DNA from 2 places in the Actinoallomurus sp. NPDC052274 genome. Region 2 is predicted to be linked to the other one. Evidence: predicted binding sites of a transcription regulator. Region 2 holds the regulator's gene; the other holds the start of a gene.
The links. The regulator HrcA, encoded in region 2, represses chaperone genes, less so after heat shock. The targets are predictions, from matches to a motif close to TTGGCACTCTCNNNNNGAGAGTGCCAA.
Positions count from the first base shown of each region.

Region 1: groES (co-chaperone GroES) is a predicted target of HrcA. The motif match lies at 3,416-3,442, and genes of this name have one in related genera.

Region 1 is NZ_JBFAUT010000016.1:135,903-151,008, reverse strand. Features, by position in the region: gene AB0K82_RS16615 (aminoglycoside phosphotransferase family protein) at 1-109, opposite strand, end outside; gene AB0K82_RS16610 (hypothetical protein) at 261-1,505, opposite strand; gene AB0K82_RS16605 (zf-TFIIB domain-containing protein) at 1,651-1,866, opposite strand; gene AB0K82_RS16600 (SAM-dependent methyltransferase) at 2,084-3,277, opposite strand; gene groES (co-chaperone GroES) at 3,556-3,870, shown strand; gene groL (chaperonin GroEL) at 3,963-5,585, shown strand; gene AB0K82_RS16585 (sigma-70 family RNA polymerase sigma factor) at 5,848-6,471, shown strand; gene AB0K82_RS16580 (hypothetical protein) at 6,468-7,205, shown strand; gene AB0K82_RS16575 (DUF5319 domain-containing protein) at 7,514-7,900, opposite strand; gene guaB (IMP dehydrogenase) at 8,040-9,536, shown strand; gene AB0K82_RS16565 (GuaB3 family IMP dehydrogenase-related protein) at 9,594-10,706, shown strand; gene glpD (glycerol-3-phosphate dehydrogenase) at 10,846-12,591, shown strand; gene AB0K82_RS16555 (phospholipase D-like domain-containing protein) at 12,747-14,048, shown strand; gene AB0K82_RS16550 (TetR/AcrR family transcriptional regulator) at 14,106-14,738, opposite strand; gene AB0K82_RS16545 (succinic semialdehyde dehydrogenase) at 14,940-15,106, shown strand, end outside.
Region 2 is NZ_JBFAUT010000040.1:59,472-74,577, forward strand. Features, by position in the region: gene AB0K82_RS29075 (SigE family RNA polymerase sigma factor) at 1-362, shown strand, start outside; gene AB0K82_RS29080 (hypothetical protein) at 362-1,009, shown strand; gene AB0K82_RS29085 (16S rRNA (uracil(1498)-N(3))-methyltransferase) at 1,018-1,749, opposite strand; gene AB0K82_RS29090 (Lrp/AsnC family transcriptional regulator) at 1,746-2,735, opposite strand; gene AB0K82_RS29095 (MFS transporter) at 2,801-4,363, shown strand; gene dnaJ (molecular chaperone DnaJ) at 4,412-5,542, opposite strand; gene hrcA (heat-inducible transcriptional repressor HrcA) at 5,543-6,556, opposite strand; gene AB0K82_RS29110 (MBL fold metallo-hydrolase) at 6,692-7,498, shown strand; gene AB0K82_RS29115 (DUF3097 domain-containing protein) at 7,661-8,482, shown strand; gene AB0K82_RS29120 (DUF4870 domain-containing protein) at 8,575-9,201, shown strand; gene AB0K82_RS29125 (DUF4870 domain-containing protein) at 9,210-10,100, shown strand; gene hemW (radical SAM family heme chaperone HemW) at 10,110-11,318, opposite strand; gene AB0K82_RS29135 (ATP-binding protein) at 11,424-11,885, opposite strand; gene AB0K82_RS29140 (ABATE domain-containing protein) at 12,109-12,666, opposite strand; gene AB0K82_RS29145 (MBL fold metallo-hydrolase) at 12,755-13,573, shown strand; gene AB0K82_RS29150 (LLM class F420-dependent oxidoreductase) at 13,597-14,451, opposite strand; gene lepA (translation elongation factor 4) at 14,519-15,106, opposite strand, start outside.

The DNA of each region.
Region 1 (15,106 bases), on a different contig from region 2:
TGGGCCGGACCATTTTCACCTCACTGCCGGGCCCCAGGCATTTTTCGATCCAGCGCAGCGTGGCGGTGCTCGGCGGATCGGAGAGCGTGGGGAAGGTCACGACCTCCATGAAAACGGATTCGGCCGAGGATCGGTAGTGATTTTGACGACAGGAGGCAGACCGAACGGCATGTCATTGCGGGCTCGGCGAGTGAATTGCCGTTAATGATGCAATTAATGGAGAGTGGCCGCTCTGGGGTGAATTGCGAGCGGCCATCCCCTCAGTCCTTGCCGTCCCGTCGCGGCCGCAAGAGCGCCTCGGCCAGTGCCAGCATCGTCTCCTCCAGCGTGACGAGCCGTTTCATCAGGTCCTCATGGACGGTCGTCACCTGCTTGGTCACGTCGTGCTGCACGCCGACGACCCGTTGGGAGACGTCGTCGTGCACCCCGACCACCTGGCGCAGAAGGTCCTCGCGAAGGATCTCCATGTGCTTGGTCAGATCGACCCGGGACGCCTCAATGATCTTCGACAGCGTCTCCTCGGTCTCGTCTCGATCGGGTCGCGCCCGCAACTCGTCGAGGAGGGGGTCGACCGCCTCGGACAGGCGCTTCTCCAGGGCGTCGAACCGGTCGGTGGGGTCGATGAACGGGCGGTCGCCGATCGCGGCGATCTTGCGGTGCAACTCGTTGATCTCCAGCGTCGCGGGCAGCCGGTCGAGCTGCTGATCGACCCCTTCGACGCGGTCACAGGCTCCGTCCACCTTCGCCTCCAGTGCCTGGAAATGACCCTCGACACCGCGGATCTTGCCGGACAGGCCCTCCAGCCGCCCGTCGATGCCGTCGAGTCGGCCACCGACCCCCTCGACCCGGCCGTTGACGGCCTCCAGGCCCTGCTCGACCCGCTCGGCCATGTCGTGCAGCGACTGGTCGACCTTGCCGGCCACCCCGTTGATCTCGTGCTCGAGCTTCTCGGACCGGTGCCCGAGGTCGGCGAGCGTCTTGTCCAGCCGGTTGAACCGGACCGACGCGGCCTCCATGGTGCCGGCGAGCCGGTCGAGCCGCTTGGTCAGGTCGTCCATCTGCTGGGCGGCCTGCAGCGTCGCCTCGGTGATGCTCCGGCTGGAGTCCAGCACGGCCTGGATCCGGGCCAGCCCCTCGTCGACGTTCTCGGCGATGACGCCCACGTCGGCCCACAGGGAGGGCAGCTCGGCGACCGGCTTGACCTTCTCGCCCACCGACTCGATGTGCTCGGCCAGCCCCTCGGCCCACTCCGGGGGCTTGCCGCACAGCTCGTCGACCTGTCCGCGGACGGTGTCGAGCTGGGTCGTCAGCCCGGTGAGCTCACGCTCCCGGACCTCACGGAGCAGCCACTCTATTCCCTCCAGCCGCTGGTGGATCTCGTCCAGCAGCTGGCCCGTCGAACGCTGCTCATAGACATGATCTTGCGCCGCGCGGGCTAGCAATTCTCGCATTCGGTCCGAGACCGGCTGACCCCCTGTCTGCAGGAAGTTGTGATTGGTGTCCACCCGGGTACTCCTTCGTTCGCCCTGCCGGAAATGGCGGCGGCATGGATCGCGAGGAGACACTCTATTGAGCTGACCAAGGTCATCGAGCCGGAGAAAAGAAATTCAGGGGAAAGAGATTATGTCCGGTGCGGCAAAGCGCCCTTTTTCAGGCGCGGCGATGCCGGCCCTCGTACGAGATCCCGGCCGGGTGGCCGCAGACGGCGGGGGTGTGGGAGGTGCCGCGCCACATCAGGCGGTCGAGCTCGCCCCGTCCGAGGAACACCCCGCGGCAGCGGGAGCACTCCTCGAACACGATGCCGCTTCGCTGGAAGGTCACCATTCCGGCACCGCACTTCGGACACCGCAGTACGGCGTCGGCCATCGTCGTCCCCCGTCTTCGCCCGCACCCGGATCGCGGGCGCCCGTCATCGCGCCCGCGGCGCGACCTGCCGGTCGCCAAGAGTAGTCAGGCGGACACCGCCGTCACCGTGGTCTTTGCCGGACTCTGGCGTGTCGCCCCCAGCCCTGGACGGACGACCTGCCCTGCCGCCGGATGCGGGCGCTCGCGATCTCGCCCGCGCCGCGCGTGCCCCGCGCGCTCAGGCCTCCCGGCAGATGAGGGCGGTCGGGGCGTCGCCCACGCGGGTGAGCACCAGGACGCGCGCCTCGGTGCCGTCGGTGCGCAGGTCGCGGCGCAGCCGTTCCACGTCTCCGGCGAAGCCGCGCTTCATGATCGTCAGAGTGCCCGTCCGCTGGGCGCGCAGCGCCGCCCGTACCCGCTTCACGCCGAACGGCAGGACGTCCAAAATCTCGTACGGGCGCGCGAACGGCGTCGCGCGCGACACGTCGGAGGTGATGTAGGCGATCCGCGGGTCGGCCAGGGCCCCGTCGAGCAGGGCCGCGGCCTCGGCGACGAGGTGGGCCCGGACCACGGCGCCGTCCGGTTCGTACAGATAACGGCGCCAGCCGGCCACCGGCGGCGCCCCCAGGGCCGGATCGGCCACCAGGGTCGCCGGCTCCCGGTCCTGTCGCAGCAGAGTCGCCCGGCGCGGCGTGTCGCCCGCCAGGTCGCCGAGCCACAGCGCCGCCTCCTTCACCTCTCCGGCGTCGGAGATCCACTCCGCCTCCGCGCCCGGCGGGACCGCCTCGTGCGGGATGCCCGGGGCGACCTTGACGCAGGCGCCCGGCGCGCGGCCGGCGAGGTCCAGCACCGTGCCGAGCGGCGGCAGGTACGCGTCCGGGTCGAACACCCGCCCGCGGGCCGTACGGCGGCCGGGGTCGGCGAAGACGGCGGCGTACCCGCCCGGGTCCTGCGCGGCGGCGTCGCCGGTCCGTACGTCCGCCAGGTCCGCCAGGCCGAAGGCGCGGAGGTTGGCCCGCGCGACGGCGGCGGTGAGCGGATCGAGCTCGACGCCTACGCCGCCGACGCCCGTACGGGCGCGGGCGAGGAGATCGCCGCCGATGCCGCAGCCGAGGTCGAGCACCCGGCCACCCGGGGAGAGCCGGTCGGCGAACCGCCGCGCCCGGTGGCGGGCGACACTGGCCCGGGTGGCCTGTTCGAGGCCCTGCGGGGTGAAGTACATCCGGTCCGCGTCGGCGCCGAACTTCGCCCGGCCGCGCTCCCGGAGCCGGGCCTGCGTCAGCGCGGCGCCGACGAGGTCGGCCGGGTGGCGGGCCCGCAGGCGGGCGACCATGGCAGGCAGCGTGCGCTCGTCGGCACCGGCGGCGCCGATCTCGCCGAGCAGTTCTTGACCTTCCGGGGTGAGGAGCTCCTCGAACGCGGCGATGTCCACCCGACGACGGTAGTCGCCGGACGCACCCGGGACGCAGCTGGCCACCGGCGAAGATTCACAAACGGCTCATATAACGACAGGTGGGCGGCGCGCGGGGGTCCGTGTTGACGGGTTCCCGGACCCCGGCATAATCTCCAACTGGCACTCTCCCTATGAGAGTGCCAATCAAGCGACAGGCTGGTCTGGCACCCGCGACGGCAGGCCACCATCGTCGCGTCTCCAACATGCGGCTGGCCGATCTGGTCGGCCGAGGATACGCAATCGAAGGGGAAGGTCAGATCGTGTCGACCGCCACCAAGGTTGTTCTCAAGCCGCTCGAGGACCGCATCGTCGTCCAGCCTCTTGAGGCCGAGCAGACCACCGCGTCGGGTCTGGTCATCCCGGACACGGCCAAGGAGAAGCCCCAGGAGGGCACCGTCCTCGCCGTTGGGCCGGGTCGCTTCGACGACAAGGGCGAGAAGCGCGTACCGCTCGACGTCAAGGTCGGGGACGTCGTCCTCTACAGCAAGTACGGCGGCACCGAGGTCAAGTACAACAACGAGGAGTACCTCGTTCTGTCGGCCCGCGACGTGCTCGCCGTCGTCGAGAAGTAAGACACCCGAACAGATGCGCCGCCCCGGTCGTACCCCATTGAGGGTGGCCGGGGCTGCGCACGTCCCCGGACATCCATACTTGGAGCTTCCCAATGCCGAAGATCCTGGAGTTCGACGAGGGAGCGCGCCGCGCCCTTGAGCGTGGCGTCAACGCCCTCGCGGACGCCGTCAAGGTGACGATCGGCCCGCGCGGCCGCAACGTCGTCATCGACAAGAAGTGGGGCGCCCCCACCATCACGAACGACGGTGTCACCATCGCGCGTGAGGTGGAGCTCGACGACCCGTACGAGAACCTTGGCGCGCAGCTCGCCAAGGAGGTCGCCACCAAGACCAACGACATCGCGGGTGACGGCACCACCACCGCGACGGTCCTGGCGCAGGCGCTCGTCCGCGAGGGGCTGCGCAACGTCGCCGCCGGCGCGTCGCCGATCAGCCTCAAGCGGGGCATCGACGCCGCCGCCAACTACGTCTCCGAGCAGCTGCTCAAGTCGGCCCGTGAGGTGACCGACAAGGAGTCGATCGCGCACGTCGCCACCATCTCCGCCCAGGACGCCAAGATCGGCGAGCTCATCGCCGAGGCGTTCGACAAGGTGGGCAAGGACGGTGTCATCACCGTCGAGGAGGCCCACACGATGGGCCTGGAGCTGGAGTTCACCGAGGGTCTCCAGTTCGACAAGGGCTACCTGTCGCCGTACATGGTGACCGACCCGGAGCGCATGGAGGCGGTCCTCGAGGACGCCTACATCCTCATCCACGACGGCAAGATCTCCAACGTCACGGAGTTCCTGCCGCTGGCGGAGAAGGTCGCCCAGACCCGCAAGCCGCTGCTGGTCGTCGCCGAGGACGTCGAGGGCGAGGCCCTGGCGCTCCTCGTGCAGAACAAGCTGCGCGGCACGTTCGTCAGCGTCGCGGTGAAGGCGCCGGGCTTCGGCGACCGCCGCAAGGCGATGCTGGAGGACATGGCCGTCCTCACCGGTGGCCAGGTCGTCACGGAGGCCGTCGGCCTCAAGCTCGACAGCGTCGACCTCGACGTGCTGGGCCGCGCCCGGCGCGTGACGGTCACCAAGGACGCCACCACGGTCGTGGACGGCTCGGGCGAGGCGGCCGCGATCGAGGACCGGATCCGCCAGATCCGCCGCGAGATCGAGGGCAGCGACTCCGACTGGGACCGCGAGAAGCTCCAGGAGCGGCTCGCCAAGCTGGCCGGGGGCGTCTGCGTCCTGCGCGTCGGCGCCGCGACCGAGGTGGAGCTCAAGGAGAAGAAGCACCGCCTCGAGGACGCCATCTCCGCCACCCGCGCGGCGATCGAGGAGGGCATCGTCTCCGGCGGCGGCAGCGCGCTGGTGCACGTCTCCAAGGAGGGCTTCGACGCCCTCGGCCTGTCCGGTGACGAGGCCACCGGCGCCGAGGCGGTCCGCCGCGCCCTGGTCGAGCCGCAGCGCTGGATCGCCGAGAACGGCGGCTGGGAAGGCTACGTCGTCGTCGCCAAGGTCGAGACGCTGCCGGTCGGCTCCGGCTTCAACGCCGCCAGCGGTGAGTACGGCGACCTGATCGCCCAGGGCGTCATCGACCCGGTCAAGGTGACCCGCTCCGCGGTCAGCAACGCCGCGTCGATCGCCGGCATGCTGCTCACCACCGAGGCGCTCGTCGCCGACAAGCCCGAGGAGGAGCCGGACGCCGCCGCGGGCGGCCACGGCCACGGCCACGGTCACTGATCATCGATCGGCCGCGACACCGCGGCCGGCGGATCACACGGATGCCCTCGCCACGCGCCTGGCGGGGGCATCCGTCGTTCATCGGGCACGGTCGGTGACCGCGATCGACGCTGCCATCACACTCAGCGACCGTGATCGTTCGCGTGGTCACACTCAGCGACCGCAATCGCGTTGGGATCAGCACTGTGACCATTCCGTTGTCGTCAACGATGCAGACAGGCGCGATCTCGGTGGGCATCATGCTTTCGTGACCGAGGGAGCGATCGCCGGGGCCGCGGTTCGGGGTGCCACCGCCGAACTACGGGGGAGACGACCGGCTAAGGCGGACGACAATGACCTCAGGGAACTCACGATCCTTGCCGTCCAGGGAGACCGCGAAGCGGTCGAATCCCTGATCGGACGGGTCCGCCCGATGGTCGTGCGCTACTGCCGGGCACGGCTCGGCCGGGTGTCCGGGCAATACCACATCGCGGACGACGTCGCCCAGGAGGTGTGCATCGCCGTCCTCGGCGCGCTGCCGCGCTACCGCGACATGGGCCGCCCCTTCGCGTCCTTCGTCTTCGGCATCGCGTCACACAAGATCGCCGACGCGCTGCGCAGCGCCATCCGGGCGGCCGTGCCGACCGAGGACCTGCCCGACGGCCCCGACGAGGGCCCGGGCCCGGAGGAGACGGTCGTCCGCTACATCGAGGCGGAGCGCGCGCGGGACCTTCTCGACCGGTTGCCGGATCATCAACGGGAATTGGTCCTCTTGCGGGTGGTGGCGGGTCTGTCCGCCGAGGAGACCGGTAATGTACTGGGCATGTCAGCCGGGGCCGTACGCGTCGCCCAGCACCGGGCTCTCGCCCGTCTTCGAGCGATGGCGAGTGAGGAGTCGATCGCTTGACCGGTGGGGGTTCCGCCACTCCCGAGCCGCTCGACCTCAGTGAGATCACCAGCAGCGGCGATCTGTTCGACGCCTTGGCCGCACGCCGCGTCACCGATCCGGGTTCCGGATCCGCCGTCTCCGACGACCCGGCCGCCCGTCTGCTGGCCGCCCTGGTCGCCGACGTGGACGCGGGCGCACCACCACTGCCCGCCCCCGCCCGCGTCTCCTGCGCGACGTCCAAGACCTCCGGACGCCCCGTGGTCCGGGCGTTCGTCACCTTCGGCGCGGTCGCGGTCATGCTGACGACGGCCGGCGCCGCGGTCGCGGGCGGCGGCGGGCCGAAGGCGCACGCTCCATCGGCCCGGCACCAGCTCACGGAACGCTCCAAGGCCCGCATCGAGTCGATCGGCCGGCCGCTCCCCAGCGGACCCCGGCCCGCGGTGGACCGGACCCCCGCCGGCAAGGCGGACCCCACACCGACCACGACCAAGGCGTCCGCGTCGCACACTCCGAAGAAGGGGCGCGGCTCCGCTTTCGTGGCGCCGTCTTCGGCGCGGCCCTCCGGCAGCCCCTCGGCGACCCCGACCTCGACCCCGTCGCCGGGTACGCCGACCGAGTCGCCCTCGCCGGTCTCGACTCCGACCGCGACCCCGCAGCCTGATGACACCGCCATCGCGCCGCAGCGCCGGGCGCGGCACCAGGTCACCGAGCCGAAGGCGGGCGCGCCGGACCGGACGGTACGCGCCCGGTAAGGCACCGGAGCGACGCGTCCGGTAGCGGCGGATTTCCCCGCATGTCGGGCACCATGGGCGGGGCTTTTGCCGAGCATCCGGTACGGCCCCGCACGACCGCCCCAAGGAGATGGCGGGCGATCTCGACAGATCACCCACCCGGGTCGTCCGGCCTGTCTTATCGGCGTCTACTGAGAGAAGAATTCTCTCCCCTGAGTAGACACCACCAGAAACGACGCTCCGCCCGGCGGGCGGACTCTGCCCGGCCGACACGGTCCGCACACGCACAGGTCGACCAGCGCATGATCCACCGGCCAGGCATTGGACGCCTAGCTCGACTGGCCTTCCTCGCTGTCGATGACGCCGTCGACGTACCCGCGGGCGTACTCCCAGCTGACGTAGTCCTCGGGGGCCGCGGCGATGGCCGGCTCGTGGACCCGGGGCAACCCCTCGTCGAGTAGGTGGCGCAGGTTGCCGTGCAGGAGGTCCCAGTCGATGTGGTGCGCGCGACCGCAGTCGCCGCACTCGACGGTGAGGCCCTTGATGCCGAGAGGCTCCAGGAGAGCGCGGAAGACCTCCAGGTCGGCGAGGTCGGCCAGCACGTCCTCCCGCTCCGTCGTGCTCAGCGGAGCGGTCTCGTCGCTCGGGTCGCCGAGCGCCGACGCCGGGTCCTCGGGATCATTCGCGAACGGATCGAGCGGAGCGTCATCGTGCACAAACCCACGCTACCCGAGTATCGGCCGCCGATTCGTGCCTTGTCGCCGCGCTTGGCCGGTCGTTCGACGCGGCGGACTAGGATGGGAGGAACGCTTCGCTGATCAGGCCCGACACCGCGACCCCTTCCGGATGATGCCCATGACTTCCGCGCCCGAGCACGCCAAGTTCGCCCCCCAGGGGCTCACCTACGATGACGTGCTGCTCGTGCCCGCCTACTCCGATCTCGGACCGGGTGACGCCGACACGACGAGCCGCCTGTCGCGATCGATCACGCTGCGCATCCCGCTCGTGTCCGCCGCGATGGACACCGTCACCGAGGCGCGGATGGCCGTCGCCATGGCCCGCCAGGGCGGGCTCGGCGTGCTGCACCGCAACCTGTCGATCGACGAGCAGGCCCAGCAGGTCGACCTCGTCAAGCGCTCCGAGGCCGGCATGGTGAACAACCCGGTGACCTGCTCGCCGGACGACACCCTCGCCGACGTCGAGGCGCTGTGCGCCCACTATCGGATCTCCGGTGTTCCGGTGACCGACGCCGACGGCGTGCTCGTCGGCATCGTGACCAACCGCGACATGCGGTTCGAGACCAACGCCGCGCGCCCGGTGCGCGAGGTGATGACCCGGATGCCGCTGGTGACGGCCCCGGTCGGGGTCTCCCGTGACGAGGCGTTCGCGCTGCTGCGCGCCAACAAGGTGGAGAAGCTTCCGCTCGTCGACGGCGCCGGCCGGCTGCGCGGCCTGATCACGGTGAAGGACTTCACCAAGAGCGAGCAGTACCCCCTCGCCACCAAGGACTCCGCCGGCCGCCTCGTGGTCGGCGCGGGCGTCGGTGTCGGCGAGGAGGCCGAGCTGCGCGCGAAGGCGCTGATCGAGGCCGGTGTCGACGTCCTGGTCGTGGACACCGCGCACGGGCACTCCCGCGGCATGCTCGACATGGTCGCCAAGCTCAAGGCCAACAGCGGCGCCGACGTCATCGCGGGCAACATCGCGACGCGGGCCGGGGCGCAGGCGCTCGTCGACGCCGGTGCGGACGCCGTCAAGGTCGGCGTCGGCCCGGGCTCGATCTGCACGACCCGGGTGGTCGCCGGTGTCGGGGCGCCGCAGGTCACCGCGATCTTCGAGGCGGCGCTGGCGTGCCGGCCCGCAGGCGTACCGGTGATCGGCGACGGCGGCCTGCAGTACTCCGGCGACATCGCCAAGGCGATCGCCGCGGGCGCCGACACGGTGATGCTCGGGTCGCTGCTCGCGGGCTGTGAGGAGAGCCCCGGCGAGCTGATCTTCATCAACGGCAAGCAGTACAAGACCTACCGGGGCATGGGCTCGCTCGGCGCGATGAAGAACCGCGAGCGCGGCGGTTCCTTCAGCAAGGACCGGTACTCCCAGGAGGACGTGACCGGCGAGGACAAGCTGATCCCCGAGGGCATCGAGGGCCAGGTGCCCTACCGCGGGCCGATCGCCGCCGTTTCGCACCAGCTGATCGGTGGCCTGCGGCAGGCGATGTGGTACACCGGCTCGCGCACCATCGGCGACCTGCAGGAGAACGGCGTGCTGATGCCGATCACCGGGGCGGGCCTGCGGGAGAGCCACCCGCACGACATCCAGATGACCGTCGAAGCGCCCAACTACCAGGTTCGCTGAGAGTTTCCTCCGGCCGTGGCCCGCTGCGGTCACGGCCGGCGCATGGAGAGGACGTACATGGCTGAGGTCGAGATCGGGCGGGGCAAGAGCGGCCGTCGGGCGTACGCGCTCGACGAGATCGGCATCGTCCCGTCGCGGCGCACCCGGGATCCGGAGGAGGTCAGCGTCGCCTGGCAGATCGACGCGTACCGCTTCGAGATGCCGCTGGTCGTCGCCCCGATGGACAGCGTGGTCAGCCCGGCGACGGCGATCGCCATCGGGCGCCTCGGCGGCCTGGGCGTGCTCGACCTCGAGGGGCTGTGGACCCGGTACGAGAACCCCGACTCCCTGCTGGCCGAGATCGCCTCGCTGGACGACGCGGCGGCGACGCGGCGGCTGCAGGAGCTGTACGCCGAGCCGATCAAGGAGGAGCTGATCGGGCGGCGCATCGAGGAGATCCGGGACGCGGGCGTGACGGTCGCGGCGCGACTGTCGCCGCAGCGCACGGCGCAGTACCACAAGGCGGTCATCGACGCCGGGGTCGACCTGTTCGTGATCCGCGGCACGACGGTCAGCGCGGAGCACGTCTCCGGGCGGGCCGAGCCGCTCAACCTCAAGCAGTTCATCTACGACCTCGACGTCCCGGTGATCGTCGGCGGCTGTGCCACGTACACGGCGGCCCTGCACCTGATGCGCACCGGCGCGGCCGGCGTCCTCGTCGGGTTCGGCGGCGGCTCGGGCCACACGACCCGTACGGTCCTCGGCGTCGCGGTGCCGATGGCGACGGCCGTCTCCGACGTCGCGGCGGCCCGGCGCGACTACCTCGACGAGTCCGGCGGCCGGTACGTCCACGTCATCGCGGACGGCGGCATGCGCCAGTCCGGTGACATCGCCAAGGCCCTCGCGGTCGGCGCGGACGCGGTGATGGTCGGGTCGCCGTTCGCGCGGTCGACGGAGGCGCCCGGCCGGGGCTACCACTGGGGCAGCGAGGCGCACCACGAGGAGCTGCCGCGCGGCAAGCGCGTCGAGCTCGGATCGATCGGCACGCTCGAGCAGATCCTGTACGGCCCGTCGAACGTCGCCGACGGCTCGATGAACCTCATCGGCGCGCTCCGCCGGGCCATGGCCACCGCGGGCTACTCCGACCTCAAGGAGTTCCAGCGCGTTCAGGTCGTGGTGGCGCCGCACTAAGCCGTATTGAGCCCTCCGCGCGGAGACGCGTGCCGAAGCTCACATCCGTCCCTTTGACGCAGTGCGTCGGCCGGTAAGTGTTTTGTGACGGCCGGGGTACCGACGTAGCGTGGTGACGCAGACGTCGAGGGAGTAGGGCATGGCGGTTGAGGACGCTGAGAACCAGGTGAACCGGTCGCGGCTCGGCCCGGCCGAGCGCGCGGCGGCGCTGGACCGGATCGGCGGCGGCGAGGAGTTCGACGTCGTCGTCGTCGGCGGCGGGATCGTCGGTGCCGGGGTGGCCCTGGACGCCGCGACCCGGGGCCTGAGCGTGGCGCTGGTGGAGGCCCGTGACTTCGCCGCCGGCACCTCCTCCCGGTCGTCCAAGCTGATCCACGGCGGCCTGCGCTACCTCGAGCAGCGCGACTTCGAGCTGGTCCGCGAGGCGCTGACCGAGCGCGGGCTGCTGCTCGGCCGGATCGCGCCGCACCTCGTACGTCCCGTGCCGTTCCTGTTCCCGATGACCCACCACGTGTGGGAGCGCGCCTACATCGGGGCGGGCGTGGCCCTGTACGACGCGCTGTCGCTCTCGATGGGGCAGGACCGTGGCGTGCCCCATCACCGGCACCTGACGCGCACCCAGGCGCTGCGCATCGCCCCGTCGCTGCGCCGGGACTCCTTCGTCGGCGCGATCCAGTACTGGGACGCCCAGGTGGACGACGCACGTTACGTCATGATGGCGCTGCGCACGGCGGCGGCGTACGGCGCGCAGATCGCCTCGCGCACGCAGGCCGTGGGCTTCCTGCGCGAGGGCGAGCGGGTGACCGGCGTGCGCGTGCGGGACCTGGAGTCCGACCGGCAGCTCGAGGTGCGCGCCAAGCAGGTCGTCAACGCGACCGGGGTGTGGACCGACGACATCCAGGAGCTCGTCGGCGGGCGCGGTCAGATCCACGTCCGCGCGTCCAAGGGCGTGCACCTGGTGGTGCCCCGGGACCGCATCCACTCCTCCAGCGGGGTGATCCTGCGCACGGAGAAGTCGGTGCTGTTCGTCATCCCGTGGGGCCGGCACTGGATCATCGGCACGACCGACACGGCCTGGGACCTGGACAAGGACCACCCGGCCGCGTCCAAGGCCGACATCGACTACGTCCTCGAGCACGTCAACGCCGTGCTGAACACGCCCCTCACCCATGACGACGTCGAAGGGGTGTACGCCGGGCTGCGCCCGCTGCTGTCCGGCGAGTCGGAGGAGACCTCGAAGCTGTCCCGCGAGCACGTGGTCGCGCACCCGGTGCCGGGCCTGGTCGTGATCGCCGGCGGCAAGTACACCACCTACCGGGTGATGGCCAAGGACGCCGTGGACGCGGTCGCGCACGGGCTGGACGGCAAGGTCCCGGAGTCCTGCACGGACCAGATCGCCCTGGTCGGCGGCAACGGCTTCCAGGCGGCGTGGAACTCCCGGCACCGCCTGGCCGAGTCCTCGGGGCTGCACGTGGCGCGCGTCGAGCACCTGCTGCGGCGCTACGGCACGCTGACGGAGGACCTGCTCGCGCTGATCGAGGAGCGGCCGGACCTCGGCAGGCCGCTCGAGGGCGCCGACGACTACCTGCGCGCCGAGGTGGTGTACGCCGCGACCCACGAGGGCGCCCGGCACCTCAACGACGTGCTGACCCGGCGGACGCGGATCGCGATCGAGACGTGGGACCGGGGGATCGGCGCGGCGCGCGAGGCCGCCGAACTGCTCGCGCCCGAGCTGGGCTGGTCGACGGAGCAGACCGAGCGGGAGATCGAGTACTACCACAAGCGCGTCGAGGCGGAGCGTGACTCCCAGGCGCAGGTGGACGACCAGGACGCCGACGCGACCCGTCGCGGGGCGCCGGACATCGTCCCGGTCGCCACTCCCTGAGGTTTACCGAGAATCTGAGATTCCGGCGGCCGGATCCGGCCGTTCAGTTCGCCACGAATACCGGCATATGTCGGCTTTTGACAGCAGCGACTCCTGTAGGGTTTCCGGGCTAATGGTGCTAATGCCCGAAAAATCCGGCTTGGACAGGAGTTCGCGTGGCAAGGTCGCTGACGCGCACGGTGGCAGTACTGACGACCGGCCTGCTGGTCGCCGGAATCGCGGCGGAGGGTGACGCCGCCCCCTCCGCGCACGGGCGCGCCGCCGCCGCCGTACGGGCGGCCGGGTCCGGCATCGACGCGCAGGCGCTCAGTGAGACCGAACTGCTCGGCGCTCAGGCCAAAAAGAAGAAGAAGAAGGTGAGCGTACGGACCGGTCCGGTCTTCAACTCGCCGACGGGCAGCAAGACCAGGCAGCACGCGATCGCGACCCAGGTCGCCCAGCTCATCGCCGGCGCGCCCAAGGGCGCGGTCATCTACGTGGCGATGTACCACTTCTCCACGCAGGACCTGGCCACGCAGCTCGTCAAGGCGAAGAAGCGGAAGGTCAACGTGCGGGTGGTCCTGGACAATGAGTCCGCGGGCTACAAGGCGTACAAGACGCTGAAGAAGGCGCTGGGCACGAACCGGAAGAAGTCCTCCTGGGTCACCCTGTGCGCGAAGGGGCGGGGCTGCATCGGGCCGCAGTTCAACCACAACAAGTTCTTCCTCTTCTCCACCACGCGCAAGTCGAAGAAGGTCGTGGTCCAGACCTCGGCGAACGCCACGTACAACGCGCGTGACCTGCAGTGGAACGACGCGCTGACGCTGAAGAGCGCGAGCGTGTACGCGGCCTACCGGCGCTACTTCTACGACCTCGCCAAGCAGCACCACACCGGCAATTACCACCGGACCGTGCGCGCCGGAAAGTACCGGATGGACTTCTTCCCCTGGTCGACGGGCGACCCGGTCAGCCAGGCGCTGGACAAGGTGTCGTGCACCGGCGGCACCCGCCTCCGGATCGTCATGGGCCACTTCACCTGGCGGCCGATCGCGCAGCGCCTCTGGAAGCTGGACGACGCCGGGTGCCAGGTCCAGGTCGTGTTCGGCCACGTGGGCCAGTCGGCCCTGCGGGACCTGACGAAGAAGGGCGGCCGCCACGGCGGTCCCGAGGTGCGGTACCTGCCGGAGAACGGCCACGCGTACGAGCACTCGAAGTACCTGCTGCTCGACGGCCGCTACCAGGGCAAGACGCAGAAGGTCGTGTTCACCGGCAGCAGCAACTACACCGACCCCGGCTTCCACGCCCACGACGAGGCGATGATCACCATCGCCGACGCCGCCCTGGAGAAGAGCTACGTCACGAACTTCGGCACGGTCTTCGGACGCGGCAAGGCCATCACGTCCGCCGACGCCGGGATGAAGGCGTCCGGCGTCGTGGAGCCGGACTACGCCGACGACACCGCCGAGAGCGACAACTGACGCCGGGCCCCGGGCCGTACGGGTGAGCACGCCCGACCGTACGGCCCGGGGCGTGCGTCACTCCGGGGACGAGCCCAGGAGGAGGCCGACGCCGGGGCCGTACAGCTCGGCCGGCACCCGGTCGGGGTCGAGCAGGTGCTGCAGCGCCAGCCCGAACTCGATCGCCATGGCGAGCGAGGCCCGGTCCTCGGGGGACATCTCTGACGAGCCGGTGGACAGCCCGGCGGCGATCTCCTCCCGGCGGGCGTGGTACCAGTCGGCGATCCGCCAGCCCGCCGAGAAGTCGCGCATCCCGAACAGCCACAGCTCGACCAGCAGGAGCGCCCGCATCCGGGTCTCCTCGTCCGACATCCGCTCGACGTAGTGCCGTCCGATGTCGGCGGACCGCTCGTCCGGCGAGCGCTCGGAGTCGCGCAGGGCGGGGCAGGTGCCGAGGCCGGGCTCGGCCTGGGTGTAGCGCTCCAGCAGGGCGAGGACCAGGTCCGACTTGCCGGCGAAGTTGGAGTAGACCGCGCCCTTAGTGAGCCCGGCCTGGCCGGCGATCTCGTCGAGCGAGGCTCCGCGGATCCCCCGCTCCGCCCACAGCCGCTCCGCCGCGTCCAGGAGGGCGGCCCGGGTCTGGGCCCGCCGTTCCTGCCGGGGTGTGCGGACCTCTTCGTTGCCTGTGGACCGGTCCGGGCCGGAGATCATTCTGCCCCCTCGTCTCGACGGTTCCTCGCCTCACTCTCCGGAATACACCGTGTACCGCAATCCGAGCCAGCAAATGCAGAACAAGGTGACTCCGGAACGCACCGAAATGGCATTGAGGACAGGAGATGTGGCGCTGACCACGCAGGCGAATCATTACCGGGCAGTAGCCATGAGGAGGACTCGCGTCTTAGAGTTCCGTGCATGAACGCACCCGCAGCGGCGTCCACCGACGCGCGCGTCACCGTTCCCGACCTGCCCGCGGAGGTGGTCGAGCGGCTCACCTCCCGCGTCGCCTCCAGCGGCGCGACGGTCCGGATGGCCGCGCCGTTCAGCGGAGAGCCGGTCGCCACGCTGCCGGTCTCGACCGG
Region 2 (15,106 bases):
TGCACGGGGCCTGGCGGCGGCTGCGCGACCCGGAGAAAGCCCTCTCCTACCTCCGGCAGTCGGTGGTCAACCGGTCACGATCCGTACTGCGGCACCGGGCGGTCGTCGAGAAGTACGCTCCCAAGGGCCTGCCGGACGCGCCGAGCGCTGAGAACGGCGCGATCGTCGAGCTCGAGCGGTCGGCCGTGGTCAAGGCCCTGGGGAGCCTGCCGACCCGGCAACGCGAGGCCTTGGTGCTGCGCTACTACGGTGATCTGTCAGAGGCGGAGATCGCCAACACCATGGGGATCAGCCGGGGAGCCGTCAAGAGCCACACCGCGCGCGGGATGGCCGCGCTACGCAGCGTTCTGGAGCAGCTTTAATGACCGAACCCTTCGACGAGTACGGCGAGCGTCTGCGCCGTGTCTTGCAGGCGGAAGCGGAAGCGGTCACGCCCTCTCCAGAGGGGCTTGAGCAGATCCGCGGCAAGATAGCGAAGAAGCAGGAGCGGCGCTTCGGCGCGTGGTTCGCGATCCCGTGGCTGCGCCCGCTTGCGGCCGTGGCCGCCGCGGTCATGGTCGCGGGGGTCGCCGTGTCGACGACGCCGGCGCTGAAGACGTTCGTGCAGACGGGGCACTTCAGCCCCGCGGACCGGCACGACGACGGCACGTCGGCGCCCGGGGGGCAGAAGGTGGTGACCGCCTGGCCGCCGGTGAATCCGTCCCGTCCGGACGTGAGCGCGGTGCCGCACCCGTCGGCGTCCAGGACCGGCCCGTCCGGCGCCCACGTCATCCCGGGGCACAAGTGCCCGCCGGGCGAGGACCCGATCAGGCCGCCGATCGGTTCGGCCGACGACCAGACGGCGAGCCCGGCTCCTTCCCCGCAGGTCACGTGCGGCCCGGACACGGCCACGTCGGCGCCGCCGACCCAGCCGGCGTCTCCGCCGCCGCCGACGACGCCGACGCAGGTGCCGACGACCGACACGCCGACCAACGGCGCGCAGCAGCCGTCGGCCCAGTCGTCCCCGTGAGCTGAGGATTACCAGCGGCCGCCGCGGCTGAGGAGCACGGCGGCCGCGGCCACCCCCGCGGTGGAGGTGCGCAGGACGGTGGGGCCGAGGAGCGTCGTGACGCCGCCTGCGGCCTCGAACGCGGCGACCTCGTCGTCGGTGAGACCGCCCTCCGGGCCCACGACGACGACGATGTCACCGGTGGCCGGGACGTCGACGCGGCTGAGCGGCCGGTCGGCCTCCTCGTGCAGGATGACGGCGAGGGCGGCGCCGCGGACGCGTTCGGCGGCCGTCGCCGTGTCGGCCGGTTCGGTCACCTCGGGCAGCCAGGCACGCCGGCTCTGCTTGGCCGCCTCGCGCGCGGCGCCGCGCCACCGGGCGAGCGCCTTGGCGCGACGTTCGCCGCGCCACTGGGTGACGCAGCGGGCGGCCGTCCAGGGCACGATGACGTCGACGCCCACCTCGGTCATCGTCTCGACCGCCAGCTCGCCCCGGTCGCCCTTGGGCAGGGCCTGCACCACCACGATCCGGGGATCCGGGCGGGGGACGCGCCGGCGCGCGCGGGCCTCGAGGCGCAGGCTGTCCCGCTCGGCGGAGGTGACGACGCACTCGACGAGAACGCCCGCTCCGTCGCCGAGGTCGACCCGCTCCCCCGGCCGCAGCCGGCGTACGGCCGCCGCGTGACGTCCCTCGGGCCCGTCGAGGAGGATCCGGTCGGACTCGAGGCGTGCGGGGTCGCTGAGGAAGAGGGGTGGGCTCATGGCTCCGATCGTAGGCGTGCGGCGGAGTCGAGCGAGCCCGCGGCCTTGAGCGTGTGGAGGATCGGAGCGGTCTCGATGGTGTGGATCCCGTCGAGGGCGCCGAGGCGCCGCGTGAGGTAGTGGTGCAATTCGGCCGGATCCGCGCAGAGTGCCTGCGCGAGCAGGTTGGTGGGGCCGGTCGTGGCGGCGACCACGGCGAGTTCGCGGTGGCCGGCGAGGGTGGTCGCGACGTGGTCCAGGCGTGCCGGTGCGACGGCCATCCACAGCAGTGCCTGGGTCGTCGCGCCCAGGAGCACGGGATCGATCTCGACGTCGAAGAAGAGCACTCCTCGGGAGCGGAGGTCGGTGAGACGGCGCGCCACGGTGGCCTGAGACCAGCCGGTCGCCGTGGCCAGGTCGCCGTACGAGGCGCGGCCGTCACGGCGTAGCGCGTCGAGGAGGGCGTGATCTGCGGGGGCCCATGATCGGTTTCCGTCCGGGGCGGCCGGCGCGTGGGCCGGCCGAAGCAGCGCCTGCTGCCGGTCACTGAGCGCCTGGGTGGTGCCGCGCCACGCGGTGGGGCCGCCCAGATAGCTGTGCAGCAGGCAGTGTGCGGAGACGGCGGTGATGCCGGCCCTCCGCGGGATGTCCCGCAGCAGCAGCGCGCGGGAGACCTCCACGCCGTGCGGCGCGCGCACGATCGCGAAGATCTCCGTTCCACCCGAGACGAGCTTGACCCAGGAGGTGTCCGGCCGCCGGGCGAGGGATCGCGCGAGGGCCTGGGCGGTGGACGGCGTGGTGGTGAGCCGGACCATCCACTGGGTCTGCCCGGCCTGGCCCGGCTCCGTCAGGCCGACGACCCGCAGTCCCGCCTCCGCGCGCAGCCGCCGGTAGCGGCGCGCCACGGTCTGGGTGGACACGCCGAGGACCTGGGCGATCCGGCTGAAGGGCGCCCGTCCGTCGATGTGCAGGGCGTGGATGACACGGCGATCGAGGTCGTCGAGCATGGCCGAATCCTGCACCGAATCCGGTATCGATGGAAATTATCCGCCGATTCCGCGCCATAGATGGAATGACTCACCCCTGCCGCCCCACGCTGACCCGCGACATCGAGTCGACCGAAGGGAAGCAGGCGATGGAGATACGGGACACGGTGGCCGTGGGCTCGGCGTACCGGTGGCGTTGGGCGGCGCTGGCCGCCCTGCTCACGGCGGAGGCGATGAACCTGCTGGACGCCACGATCGTGCAGGTCGCCGCGCCGGTCATCCACGCCGACCTGGGCGGCGCCGCCTCCGACATCCAGTGGTTCAACGCCGCGTACACCCTGCCGTTCGCCGTGCTGCTGATCACGGGCGGCCGGCTGGGCGACATGGTCGGGCGCAGGCGCGTGTTCGCGGTCGGGGTCACGGCCTTCGCGCTTGCGTCCCTGTGCTGTGCGCTGGTGCCCGACGCCGCCGCGCTGATCGCCACGCGGGCGGTCCAGGGGGCGGCCGCGGCGTTGATCATCCCGCAGACGATCGGGCTGATCCGCGTCATGTTCGACGGCGCCGAGCTGGCCAGGGCGATGGGGAGCATCGGGCCGGTCATGGGTCTGGCGGCGATCTGCGGGCCGGTGCTGGGCGCGGTGCTCACGCACGCCGACCTGTTCGGCTCCTCGTGGCGCGCGGTCTTCCTCGTCAACGTCCCGCTCGCCGCCGCCGTGCTGGCCGTGATCCCGCTCCTGCGCGAGGACCGGGCGGCGGTGCGACCGCGCCTGGACCTGCCGGGCACGGTACTGGCGATCACGGGCGCCGGACTGGTCGTCCACCCGCTGATCCAGAGCGGCGCCGCGGGCATGCCGGACGGCGGCCGGCTCGCGTTGGCGGCCGGGGTCGTGGTCCTGGTGGGGTTCGGGGTCCAGCAGCGGTACGGTGCCCGGCGCGGCCGCCGGCCGCTGGTCGAGCCGAGTCTCTTCCGCGATCGGGGCTTTCCCGCGGCGCTGGCGACCTCGACGTTGTTCTTCGCGGTGATGAACGGGCTGATGCTGGTCGTCGTGCTCCAGGTGCAGGTCGGCCTGGGCGAGGACGTTCTCACCGCCGGGCTCACGTTGCTGCCGTGGTCCTGCGGAATGGCGGTCTCCTCTTGGGTGTCGGGGACGCGCCTGGTGCCCCGGTACGGGGCGCGCATGATGTTCGTCGGGCTGGCCGTCATGCTCGCCGGTCTCGTGTCCGCCATCGCCGCCTACGCCGCCGCGCGGGCGGGGGCGTACCCCGTCTTCCTGCCGATGGCGCTCGCGCTGTGCGGCGTCGGGAACGGACTGTTCACGGTGCCGTTCTTCACCACCGCCCTCACGCGGGTGCGCCCGCACGAGATCGGGTCGGCCGCCGGTCTGCTCAACGCCGTGCAGCAGTTCGGCGGCACCCTTGGTGTCGCGCTCCTCGGCACCGTGTTCTTTCACTCCCTGACGACCGGCACCCGCGCGGGCGGTACGTCCGGCGCCGCGTCGCCGCACGCGGCCGGGCCGGCCTTCGGGCTCGCGGCCGGGCTGATCGTCCTGGCGGGCGGCGGCGCGGCGCTCATGCGCGCCCCGGTGAAGCGGGCCGAACCGGAAGGGCGGGCCGAACCGGCGGAGCGGGCACAGTCGGCCGACGGGTGAGCGAAGACCCCCGCTTCCGGTATCGGGAGCGGGGGCCTCGGCGAAGGGTCAGCGGCCGTTGAAGGCGTCGCGGAGGCGGGAGAAGAAGCCCTGCTGGCCCGGGGCGAACTTGCCCGGCGGGCGCTCCTCGCCGCGCAGGCTCGCCAGCTTGCGCAGTAGCTCCTCCTGCTCCTCGTCGAGCTTGGTGGGCGTCTCGATGTTCACGTGGATCATCAGGTCGCCGCGGCCGTTCTCGTTGAGGTGCTTGACGCCCCGGCCGTACATCGGGATGACCTGGCCGGACTGGGTGCCGGGTCGGATGTCGATCTCCTCGGGGCCGTCCAGGGTCTCGACGGTGAGCGACGTGCCGAGCGCGGCCGCCGTCATCGGCACCTGGACGGTGCAGTGCAGGTCATCGCCCTGCCGCTCGAAGATCGGGTGCGGGAGCTCCACGATCTCGAGGAACAGGTCGCCGGCCGGGCCGCCGCCGGGGCCGACCTCACCCTCGCCGGCGAGCTGGATGTGCGTGCCGTTCTCGACGCCGGCGGGAATGCGGACCTTGATCGTGCGGCGGGTGCGGACCCGTCCGTCACCGGAGCACTCCGTGCAGGGCGTGCGGATCATGGTGCCGTAGCCGCCGCACTGCGGGCAGGCGCGGGAGGTCATCACCTGGCCGAGGAACGACCGGGTGACCTGCTGGACCTCGCCGCGGCCGTGGCACATGTCGCACGTCTCGGGGTGCGTGCCGGGGGCCGTGCCGGAGCCCGAGCAGGTGTCGCAGACCACCGCGGTGTCGACCGTCAGCTCGCGCGTGGTGCCGAACGCCGTCTCGGACAGGTCGAGCTCCACCCGGACGGTGCCGTTGCGGCCCCGCCGAGCCCGGCTGCGCGGCCCGCGCTGGGTCGCGGTGCCGAAGAAGGCGTCCATGATGTCGCTGAACGGGAACCCGGCGCCGAAGCCGCCCGCTCCCGCCCCGGCGCCGCTGGCGAACGGATCGGCGCCCAGGTCGTACATCTCGCGCTTCTTCGGATCGGAGAGCACCTCGTACGCCTGGGTGATCTCCTTGAACCGCTCCTGGGTGGCAGGGTCGGGGTTGACGTCCGGATGCAGCTCACGGGCGAGTCTGCGGTACGCCTTCTTGATCTCGTCCGCGCTGGCGTCACGGCGCACCCCGAGGGTCGCGTAGTAGTCGTTCGCCACTTACGACCCCGCCAGAATCTGACCGACGTAACGTGCCACTGCGCGTACTGCTCCCATCGTCCCGGGGTAGTCCATCCGCGTCGGACCGAGCACGCCGAGCCGGGCCACGGCCTGGTCGCCGGCGCCGTACCCGGTGGCCACCACCGAGGTCGTGCGCAGGCTCTCGTGCGGGTTCTCGGTGCCGATCCGCACGGTGAGGCTGGAGGGGTCCCCCGCCTCGCCGAGCAGCCGCATCAGGACGACCTGTTCTTCCAGCGCCTCCAGCACGTCACGGAGGCTCTGGGACAAGTCGGCGCGCGCGAGGTTCGCCGCGCCGCCGATGATTATCTTCTCTTCGTGCTTCTCCACGAGGCTCTCGAGGAGAACCGACAGCACCGTCGTCGCCAGCGCCCGCTCGCCGGCCGGCACCTGCTCGGGCAGGTCGGCGAGGGCGTCGGGAACGTCGGTCAGCCAGCACCCGTCCAGACGCGCGTTGAGCAGCGCCCGCAGGTGTGCGATGGCCTCGTCGGACACGGGCCCGTGCGTCTCGATCGCCCGCTGCTCGACCCGACCGGTGTTCGTGATCACGACGAGCAGCAGCCGCTCGGAGGCGATCGGTACCAGCTCGACGTGCCGCACCGACGACCGCGTGAGCGAAGGGTACTGCACGACCGCGACCTGCCGCGTCAACTGCGCCAGCAACCGCACGGTGCGGCTGACGACGTCGTCGAGGTCGTAGGCGTTGGCGAGGAACGTCTCGATCGCGCGTCGCTCGGCCGCGGACAGCGGCTTGATCGTGGACAGCCGGTCGACGAACAGCCGGTATCCCTTGTCGGTCGGCACGCGCCCCGCGCTGGTGTGGGGCTGGGCGATGTATCCCTGCTCCTCCAGCACGGCCATGTCGTTGCGGATCGTGGCCGGCGAGACGCCGAGGTTGTGCCGATCGACCAGCGCCTTCGAGCCCACCGGTTCGTGGGTGGACACGTAATCTTCGACGATGGCCCGCAGCACCGCGAGCTTCCGGTCGTCGAGCACGCACTCACCTCCCGTGTCCACAGCCCTTCAATCTGGCACTCTTCTCCCCTGAGTGCCAAGTGTACGGCTCGGGGGCACGCAGGAGGAGACGCCGGTGGATCACGTTCTCGCGTCGAGCGTGGCAGAGTCACTCCTGTGACCTGGCACGAAATTGCGGAACGCTGTTTCCAGCGTCGTTATTCCGACTTCGACGTGACCGTGGGGGTCATCGTCGGGTCCGCGGACGCCGTCGTCGTCGACACCCGCGCGAGTGTGGCACAGGGCGTGCGCCTGCGCGACGACCTTCGGGAGCTCGGCGTGCAGAACCCCATCGTCGTCAACACCCACGGCCACTTCGACCACTGCTTCGGCAACGCGGCGTTCACCGGCGGGGCGCGCTGGGGACACGCGTCGCTGCCCGCCTACCTGGCCGAGACCGCGCGGCCCATGCTGGCGCGCGAGTTCCCCGGCTGGGCGGAGAAGGTCGAGACCGATCTCCTGCTCGCGCCGGACCGGCTCGTCACCGACCGCGCCGAGCTCGACCTCGGCGACCGCGTCGTCGAGCTGCGGCACTTCGGCCCGGGGCACACCGACGGCGACGTGGTCGTCTGGACGCCCGACGCGCGGTGCGCGTTCACCGGTGACCTGATCGAGCAGTCCGGCCCGCCGGCGTACGGCGCCGACTCCTTCCCGCTGGAGTGGCCGGCCACTCTCGCCGCCCTGCTGCGGACCGTCGACGGCGTGCTCGTGCCGGGTCACGGCGCGCCGGTGGATCGGGAGTTCGCGGTCCGGCAGCGGGAGGAGATCGACATGGTGGCCCGCCGGGTGCGGGAGACGCACGCCGCCGGGCTGGACGTCGAGGAGGCCCTCGCCGCGGGCGGCTGGCCCTACCCCGCCGAGACGCTCCGGGAGGCCGTCCGGCGCGGCCACGACCACCTGGGCCGCCGATCCGGGTCCGGATAGCCGCCGCCCCTGTTTCCGCGCCCCCGGCGCCGCACCCGGGCCCCCGCCCGTACGCGTGGCCGTCTCGACGCGGGGTGAACCGGCCGCCCCGGCCGGCACGCGTCCGGACGGGCGCGCCGGGGCGGCTGACCCGCCCGCCGCCGGACCGGTACGGTGCGACGCGTGCGGAGCAAAGACTATGGACGCGACGTTCTGTCCGGCGACTGGCGCCGGCCGCGGAAGGGTCAGATCCCCGAGGTCGCCGCCGAGCCGGGCCTGGTCGCCGAGGATCCGGCGAGCGGGTTCTGCGGTGCGGTCGTCGCCTGCGAGAAGGACGCCGTGACCCTCGAGGACCGGTTCGGCAAGCGCCGGGTCTTCCCGCTGGCGAAGGCCGGGTTCCTCATCGACGGCAAGCCCGTGACGCTCGTCCGTCCCGTACGGGCGGCGGGTCCGGCCCGTTCGGCGTCTGGTTCGATCGCCGTGCCGAACCTGCGGGCGCGGGTGGCGCGGGAGAGCCGGATCTACGTCGAGGGCCGCCACGACGCGGAGCTCGTCGAGAAGATCTGGGGGCACGACCTGCGGGTCGAGGGCGTCGTCGTGGAGTACCTCGAGGGCGTCGACCACCTCCCGGACATCGTCGCGGAGTTCGGCCCGGGGCCGGAAAGCCGGCTGGGTGTGCTCGTCGACCATCTCGTGGCCGGATCCAAGGAGAGCCGGATCGCCGACCAGGTCTCCTCCCCGTACGTCCTGGTCACCGGCCACCCCTTCATCGACATCTGGGAGGCCGTCAAGCCCTCGGTCCTGGGCATCCCCGCGTGGCCGCGGGTTCCGCGCGGGATACCCTGGAAGGAAGGCGTGATCGCCGCGCTCGGGTGGAAGGGCGAGCCGGGCGAGGTGTGGCAGGCGATCCTCGGCCGGGTCCGCGCGTACACCGATCTCGAGCCCGCGCTGCTCGGGCGGGTCGAGGAGCTCATCGACTTCGTCACCGCGCCGCGATCGGGCTGAGGTCCGCGAAACCATCCGGCGTCGGCGTGCGTCTCATAAACTGCGCGTTCGCCACGAAATTCTCATGTTCCGCCGGAAGGGGCAGCAGGCAGATGACCTATGGGCAACCGGGCCACGGGCGTCCCGGCTCCGGACTTGGCCGTCCTGCCGGTCCCGGGGCCCAGGCGTACGGTCCCGGGCACGGAGGCCATGGGCACGCGCCGTACCCGCAGCCGGGGTACCCCCAGGCCGGCTACGGCCAAGGAGGGTACGGTCAGGGCGGTTACCAGGGCGGATACTCTCCGCAGCCGTACGGCGCGCCGCAGCGGCACCCGGGGCATGGCGCGGGCCACGCCCCGCCGAAGCCGGCGAAGCGGCACCGCGAGCCGATGGCCCCCGGCGGGCCGGTCACCGACGAGGACGAGAGGTGGGCCGTTCCCGCCTACGTCGGGATGTTCGTCGTCGGGATCGTCGCCCCGGCCATCGTCTACCTGGCCAGGGGCCGATCCTCGCGATTCGCGCGGTTCCACGCCGTCCAGGCGCTGAACCTGTCGATCGCGATGATCGTCTGCAACCTCCTCGCGTTCTCGACGCTGTACCTCATCGGGATGACCGGGCTGCTGATCCTGCTGGCGGTCCTCGCCGTCGAGTTCTTCTGCGTCGTCAAGGCCGCGATCGGCGCCAACCGCTGTGAGTGGTACCGCCTGCCGTCGATCGCCGCCTGGCCGATCTTCCGCTAGGAAACCCCGTGACCGAGCCGCAGGACCCGCGCCCGCCCGCGCCCCGAGACTCCGAACCGTCCGAACCTCAGGACCCGCGTCCGCCCGAGCCGCAGGACTCCCGGCCATCCGAACCTCAGGACCAGCGCCCGCCCGAGCCGCGGGACCCCCGGCCGTCCTTCGAGCCGCCGGATCCGCTCATGAGCGGACCGGCGTCTCCGGACGGTCCGCCGCCCGGTGGCCCCTGGTACGGGTCGCCGCAGCCGGGTCCCGGTTCCGGGCCGCAGCCGGGTCCGTACGGCCCGCAGCCGGGCCCCCACCCCGGCCCGTACAGCCCGCCGACCGGCCCGCAGCCGGGCCCCCACTCCGGCTCGTACGGCGGACCGGCCGGGGCACAGCCGGGTCCGCACACCGGCCCGTACGGCCCGCCGGCCGGGCCGCGGCCCGGCCCCGAGGCGCAGCCGTACGGCGGACCGCCCGAACCGCCGCCCTACGGCGCGCCGCCGAACCGACCCGGGCCGCCGTACGCGGGACCGCCGGTCCCGTACGGCTACGGGCCGCCGCGCCAGGGCTTCGCGGCGGTCGACGAGACCACGTGGGCGATGCTCGCCTACATCGGGCAGTTCGCGGTCGGCTTCGTCGCGCCGCTCGTCGTTTATCTGGCGCGGAAGGACCACTCGCCCTACCTGCGCTTTCACGGCGCGCAGGCGCTGAACCTCGCCGTGACCAGCTTCCTCGTGATCCTCGCGGGCTTCGTCGTCTCCCTGGCGACGCTCGGGATCGGCGCGATCGTCGCCATCCCGGCGATGCTGGCGTACGGCGTCGCGCACGTGGTCTTTCTCATCATCGCCGCGCTGCGGGCGAACAAAGGCGAGGTGTACGTCATCCCGAAGTGGCTCTGCTGGCCCATCGTCCGGTGACGGTCCGCCTCACGGGGTCAGGTCGCGGACGACCGCGTCGGCCAGCAGCCGTCCGCGCAGCGTGAGCACGGCGCGGCCCGCGTCGTACGCCTCGGGGACGAGGAGTCCGTCGGCGACCGCGCGGCGGACGGCGGCGTCGTCGAGCAGGTCGAGCGGGCATCCCTCGGCCAGCCGCAGCTCCAGCATGACGCGTTCGAACCGCCGGTCGGCGGTGTCGAGGACCTCGCGGGCGTGCGCGGGGGTGACGCCGGACGCGAGGCGGTCGGCGTACGCGGCGGGGTGCTTGACGTTCCACCAGCGGGTGCCGCCGACGTGGCTGTGCGCGCCCGGCCCGATCCCCCACCAGTCGCCGCCGGTCCAGTACAGGAGGTTGTGGCGGCACCGGGCGTCCTCGTCCGCCGCCCAGTTGGAGATCTCGTACCAGTGCAGGCCGTGGGCGCTCAGGGTCCGTTCGGTGGCGAGGTAGCGGTCGGCCATGGCGTCGTCGTCCGGCGCGGCGACCTGTCCCCGGCGGACCTGCGCGGCCAGCCGGGTGCCCTCCTCGACGATCAGCGCGTAGGCCGAGACGTGGTCGGGACCGGCCTCCAGGACGGCGTCCAGGCTGGCCTGCCAGTCCGTGGCGCTCTCCCCCGGCGCGCCGTAGATGAGGTCGAGGTTGACGTGCTCGAAGCCGGCCTCCCGGGCCCACCGGACGCACTGCTGCGGCCTGCCGGGCGTGTGCGTACGGTCGAGGACGGCCAGCACGTGCTGGCGCGCGCTCTGCATCCCGAACGACATCCGCGTGAAGCCCGCCTGGCGGAGACGCGCGAGGTAGCCGGGATCGACCGTCTCCGGATTGGCCTCGGTCGTCACCTCGGCGGCCGCCGCCAGGCCGAACTCCTTGTCGATCGCGTCGAGGATCCGGCCGAGGTCGTCGGCGGGCAGCAGGGTGGGCGTGCCGCCTCCCACGAACACCGTCTGGACGGGCAGGTCGGCGTCGCCGAGCACGCGGCGGGCCAGCCGGATCTCCGCGATGGCCGTGTCGGCGTACGCCTCCCGGGAGGCGCCGCGCAGTTCGGTCGCGGTGTAGGTGTTGAAGTCGCAGTAGCCGCAGCGGGTCACGCAGAACGGCACGTGTACGTAGAAGCCGAAGGGGCGGTCACCGAGGCCGTCGAGGGCACTGGCGGGCAACGCTCCGTCGTTCGGGACCGGGTCTCCGTCGGGCAGGGTCGAGGGCACGTCTCAAGTCTGCCGTCAGCGCGGGGGTGCCTCTGACGGCGCACCGGGCTCTACCGGTGCCGAGCGGGCCGGAGGCCCGCGATGCGTCACCGTCGGACGCGGTCGTCAGTACGAGAACTCCGCCCAGACCGTCGTACGGTCGACGCTTCGCGTCACGCCCCACCGGTCCGCGACCGTGTCGATGAGGATCAGCCCCCGGCCGTGCTCGGCGTCCACCTCCGGCCGGTTCGCGAGCCGTGGCTCCGGGCCGGTGGCCCCGTCGTTGGTCACCTCGGCGCGGACGGCGTTGTCGGCGGCGGCGAGCCTGATGGTGATCTGGCCGCCCGTACCGCTCGCGGTGTGCTTGACCGCGTTGGTGGCGAGTTCGCTGACGCTGAGTTTCACCGCGTCGCCCGCGGGGTGCCGCCCACCGAGCGTCTCCCGGACGAACCGGCGCCCGTCGGCGACCGAACGTTCCGTACCCGGAAGGGTGATCGCCCCGATGATGGTCATTTCGGCCGGTGCGCCGCGGTCGAGCCCCCGCGGGTCGCCGTCGCACGTCTCCGGCCCTGCCATGGCCGCGTCCACTGATCCTCCCTAGGTCATCGCGGACACGACCCATTCCCCTTATCGGATGACGCAACCCGAACATCCACAAGCCGGAGATTCCGGACAGCGGCTTCGGACGACCCGGAACCCGCCGCGGCCACGGCCGACGCACCGGCCGGGCCGCTGCCCCGTGAATTCCCTCACGCGCCGCGCCCGCCTTCTGACGGACTCAGCCGGCCGAGACGGCCCGCGGCGTCGTAGGTCAGGAGCCGGCGGCCGAGCGGCGGCGGGCGTAGTGACGCGCGGCACGAACCCGGTCGCCGCACCGGTTGGAGCACCACTGGCGTGCGGCGTGGGCCCGGACGAAGAACCGGATGCACCCGTGGGCCCCGCAAGCGGCCAGCGACGCCGCCTTCTCCCCGGTGAGCAGGTCGACGGCGTTCGCGGCCAGGTCGGCCAGCGCGCCCTGGATCTCATCGGGAACCGGCCGCCGTACGCGCCTCGGCCCGCCGTCGTCCCACACCACCGCGGGAGCGGTCAGCGCGGCGTTCAGCACCGCCAGGTCCCCGGGCGGCGGCGCGGAACGCCTCTCCCACGCCGACAGGAGGACCCGCAGCGATTCCCGGAACGCGCGCACCGCGGCCGCCTGCGTCTCGTCCACCTGGGCGTCGACGGAGATCAGGCCGCGCTCGGCGAGCCAGTCGCGGACGGCGGCCGGGTCCGCCAGGACGTCCTCGGGCACCCCGGACCGCTGGATACGGGTGTTGACGAGTGCCAACGCAGGAAAGCGCCGCTCGCCGGGAATCCCATCGTCGCTCATGTATCTCATGGTATCCGTTGCACTTCTCCATGAGAGCCTCTAGGCTCCACCTCATGGCAAGTTGCCGGTTTTTCCATGAGGAGGAGTAATGGCGAACATACGGTCGGTCCAGAGCGGCACCGCGTCCGGCCCGCACTTCGGTCTGGCGGTCACGGCCGTGGGCGGCCCGACGGCCGTCCTGGAGATCGGCGGCCTGCGCCTGCTCACCGATCCGACCTTCGACCCTCCGGGTGAGTACCGCAGCCCGTCCGGCGCGACGCTCACCAAGATCGCGCCTGCGGCGATCGGCGCCTCCGCCGTCGGCGAGGTCGATCTCGTCCTGCTCTCACACGACCAGCACCCGGACAACCTCGATCACTCCGGCCGTGAGTTCCTGCGGACGGCGCCGGTCGTACTCACCACTCCGAGCGGCGCCGCCCGCCTGGGCGGGACCGCCACCGGCCTCGCGCCCTGGAGCTCGTACACCGTCCGGCGGCCCGGCGCCGGCGACCTGACCGTGACGGCGGTTCCGGCGAGGCACGGGCCGGACGGCTGTGAGCCGGTCACCGGAGAGGTCACCGGCTTCGTACTGACCGGCCCGGACCTGCCGACCGTCTACGTGAGCGGCGACAACGCCTCGCTCGAGCTGGTCGAACGGATCGCCGCGCGGTTCGCTCCGGTGGACGTTGCGGTGATGTTCGCCGGCGCCGCGCGTCCGGGAGTGCTCGACGGCGCGCTGCTCACCCTGAACAGCGAACAGACCGCGGCCGCCGCGGAGATCCTGCGGGCGCGTCGAGTCGTGCCCGTGCACTTCGACGGCTGGCGGCACTTCACCGAGAACGCCGAGGCGCTGACCGGCGCGTTCGACCGCGTCGGCCTGACCGACCGGCTCGTCCTGCTCCATCCGGGCGAATCGGCCCGGATCTGACGGATCAGCGTAGATCTTACGGGTCAGCGCAGGTCGAGCGCGGTGGCGAGCTCGCGCCACTGCGCCCGGGGCAGTCCGTTTGGATCTCCGTTCAGGACCTGGAGGGCGGCGTGGTCCGCGCCCGCGTCCCGGTGGGCGGCGACGCGCCGCCGTACCGCCTCGGCGTCGCCCCACGCGACGACCGCGTCGACGAGCCGGTCACTGCCGCCGTCGGCGAAGTCGTCCTCGGTGAAGCCGAGCCGCAGCAGGTTGTTGGTGTAGTTGGGCAGCTTCAGGTAGAAGTCTAGGTGCTGCCGGGCCGTGGCGCGTGCCCGTTCGGGATCGGTGTCGAGCACCACCTTGACCTCCGGGGCGAGGAGGCGATCCGGGCCGAGGACCTCACGTGCCCGAGCCGTGTGCTCCGGGGTCACGAGGTAGGGGTGGGCGCCCGCCGTACGGTCGCGGGCCAGCTCCAGCATGCGCGGGCCGAGCGCGGCCAGGACCCGCTCCGCGGACGGCGAGCCGGCGGCGTCGAGGCCGTCGAGATACCGCGTCATCGCGGAGTACGGCTTGTCATAGGCCTTGACCAGGCCGGGGTGGCTCGCGCCCAGGCCGAGCAGGAACCGGCCCGGGTACGCGGCGGACACCGCCTTCTGCCGGTCCGCGACGTCGGCCGCGTCGTACTCCCAGATGTTGAGGATCCCGGTCGCCACCACGATCCGGGAGGTCGCCTCCAGGAGCGGCACGGCGTGGTGCACGCCGGGGCTGCCGCCCAGCCAGATCGCGCCGTACCCGAGCTCCTCCAGCTCGGCCGCCGCGTCGCGGATCTCGTTCGCGGCGCTCGGATCGTCGTTGCGGAACCCGATGCTCCAGATCCCCACCCGGCCGACGTCCACCATCGTCTCCTCCAGAATTCTCGGCTGACTCAGATCCAGCCTGCCCCGGAGGAGACGATCCGAGACGCGGTTACTTCTTCTTCTCCGCGGCCGTGCCGGTCGACAACGCGGCGACGAAGGCCTCCTGCGGGACGTCGACCCGGCCGATCGTCTTCATCCGCTTCTTGCCTTCCTTCTGCTTCTCCAGCAGCTTGCGCTTGCGGGAGATGTCACCGCCGTAGCACTTGGCCAGGACGTCCTTGCGGATCGCCCGGATATTCTCCCGGGCGATGACCCGCGCGCCGATCGCCGCCTGGATCGGGACCTCGAACTGCTGGCGCGGGATGAGCTCCTTGAGCTTGGCCGTCATCATCAGGCCGTACTCGCGGGCCTTGTCCTTGTGCACGATCTGGCTGAAGGCGTCGACCGACTCGCCCTGCAGCAGGATGTCGACCTTGACCAGGTCCGACTCCTGCTCCCCGCTCGTTTCGTAGTCGAGCGAGGCGTATCCGCGGGTCCGCGACTTCAGCTGGTCGAAGAAGTCGAAGATGATCTCGGCCAGCGGCAGGGTGTAGCGGATCTCGACGCGGTCCTCGGACAGGTAGTCCATGCCGAGCATGACGCCACGGCGGCCCTGGCACAGCTCCATGATCGCGCCGATGTGGTCGCTCGGGGACAG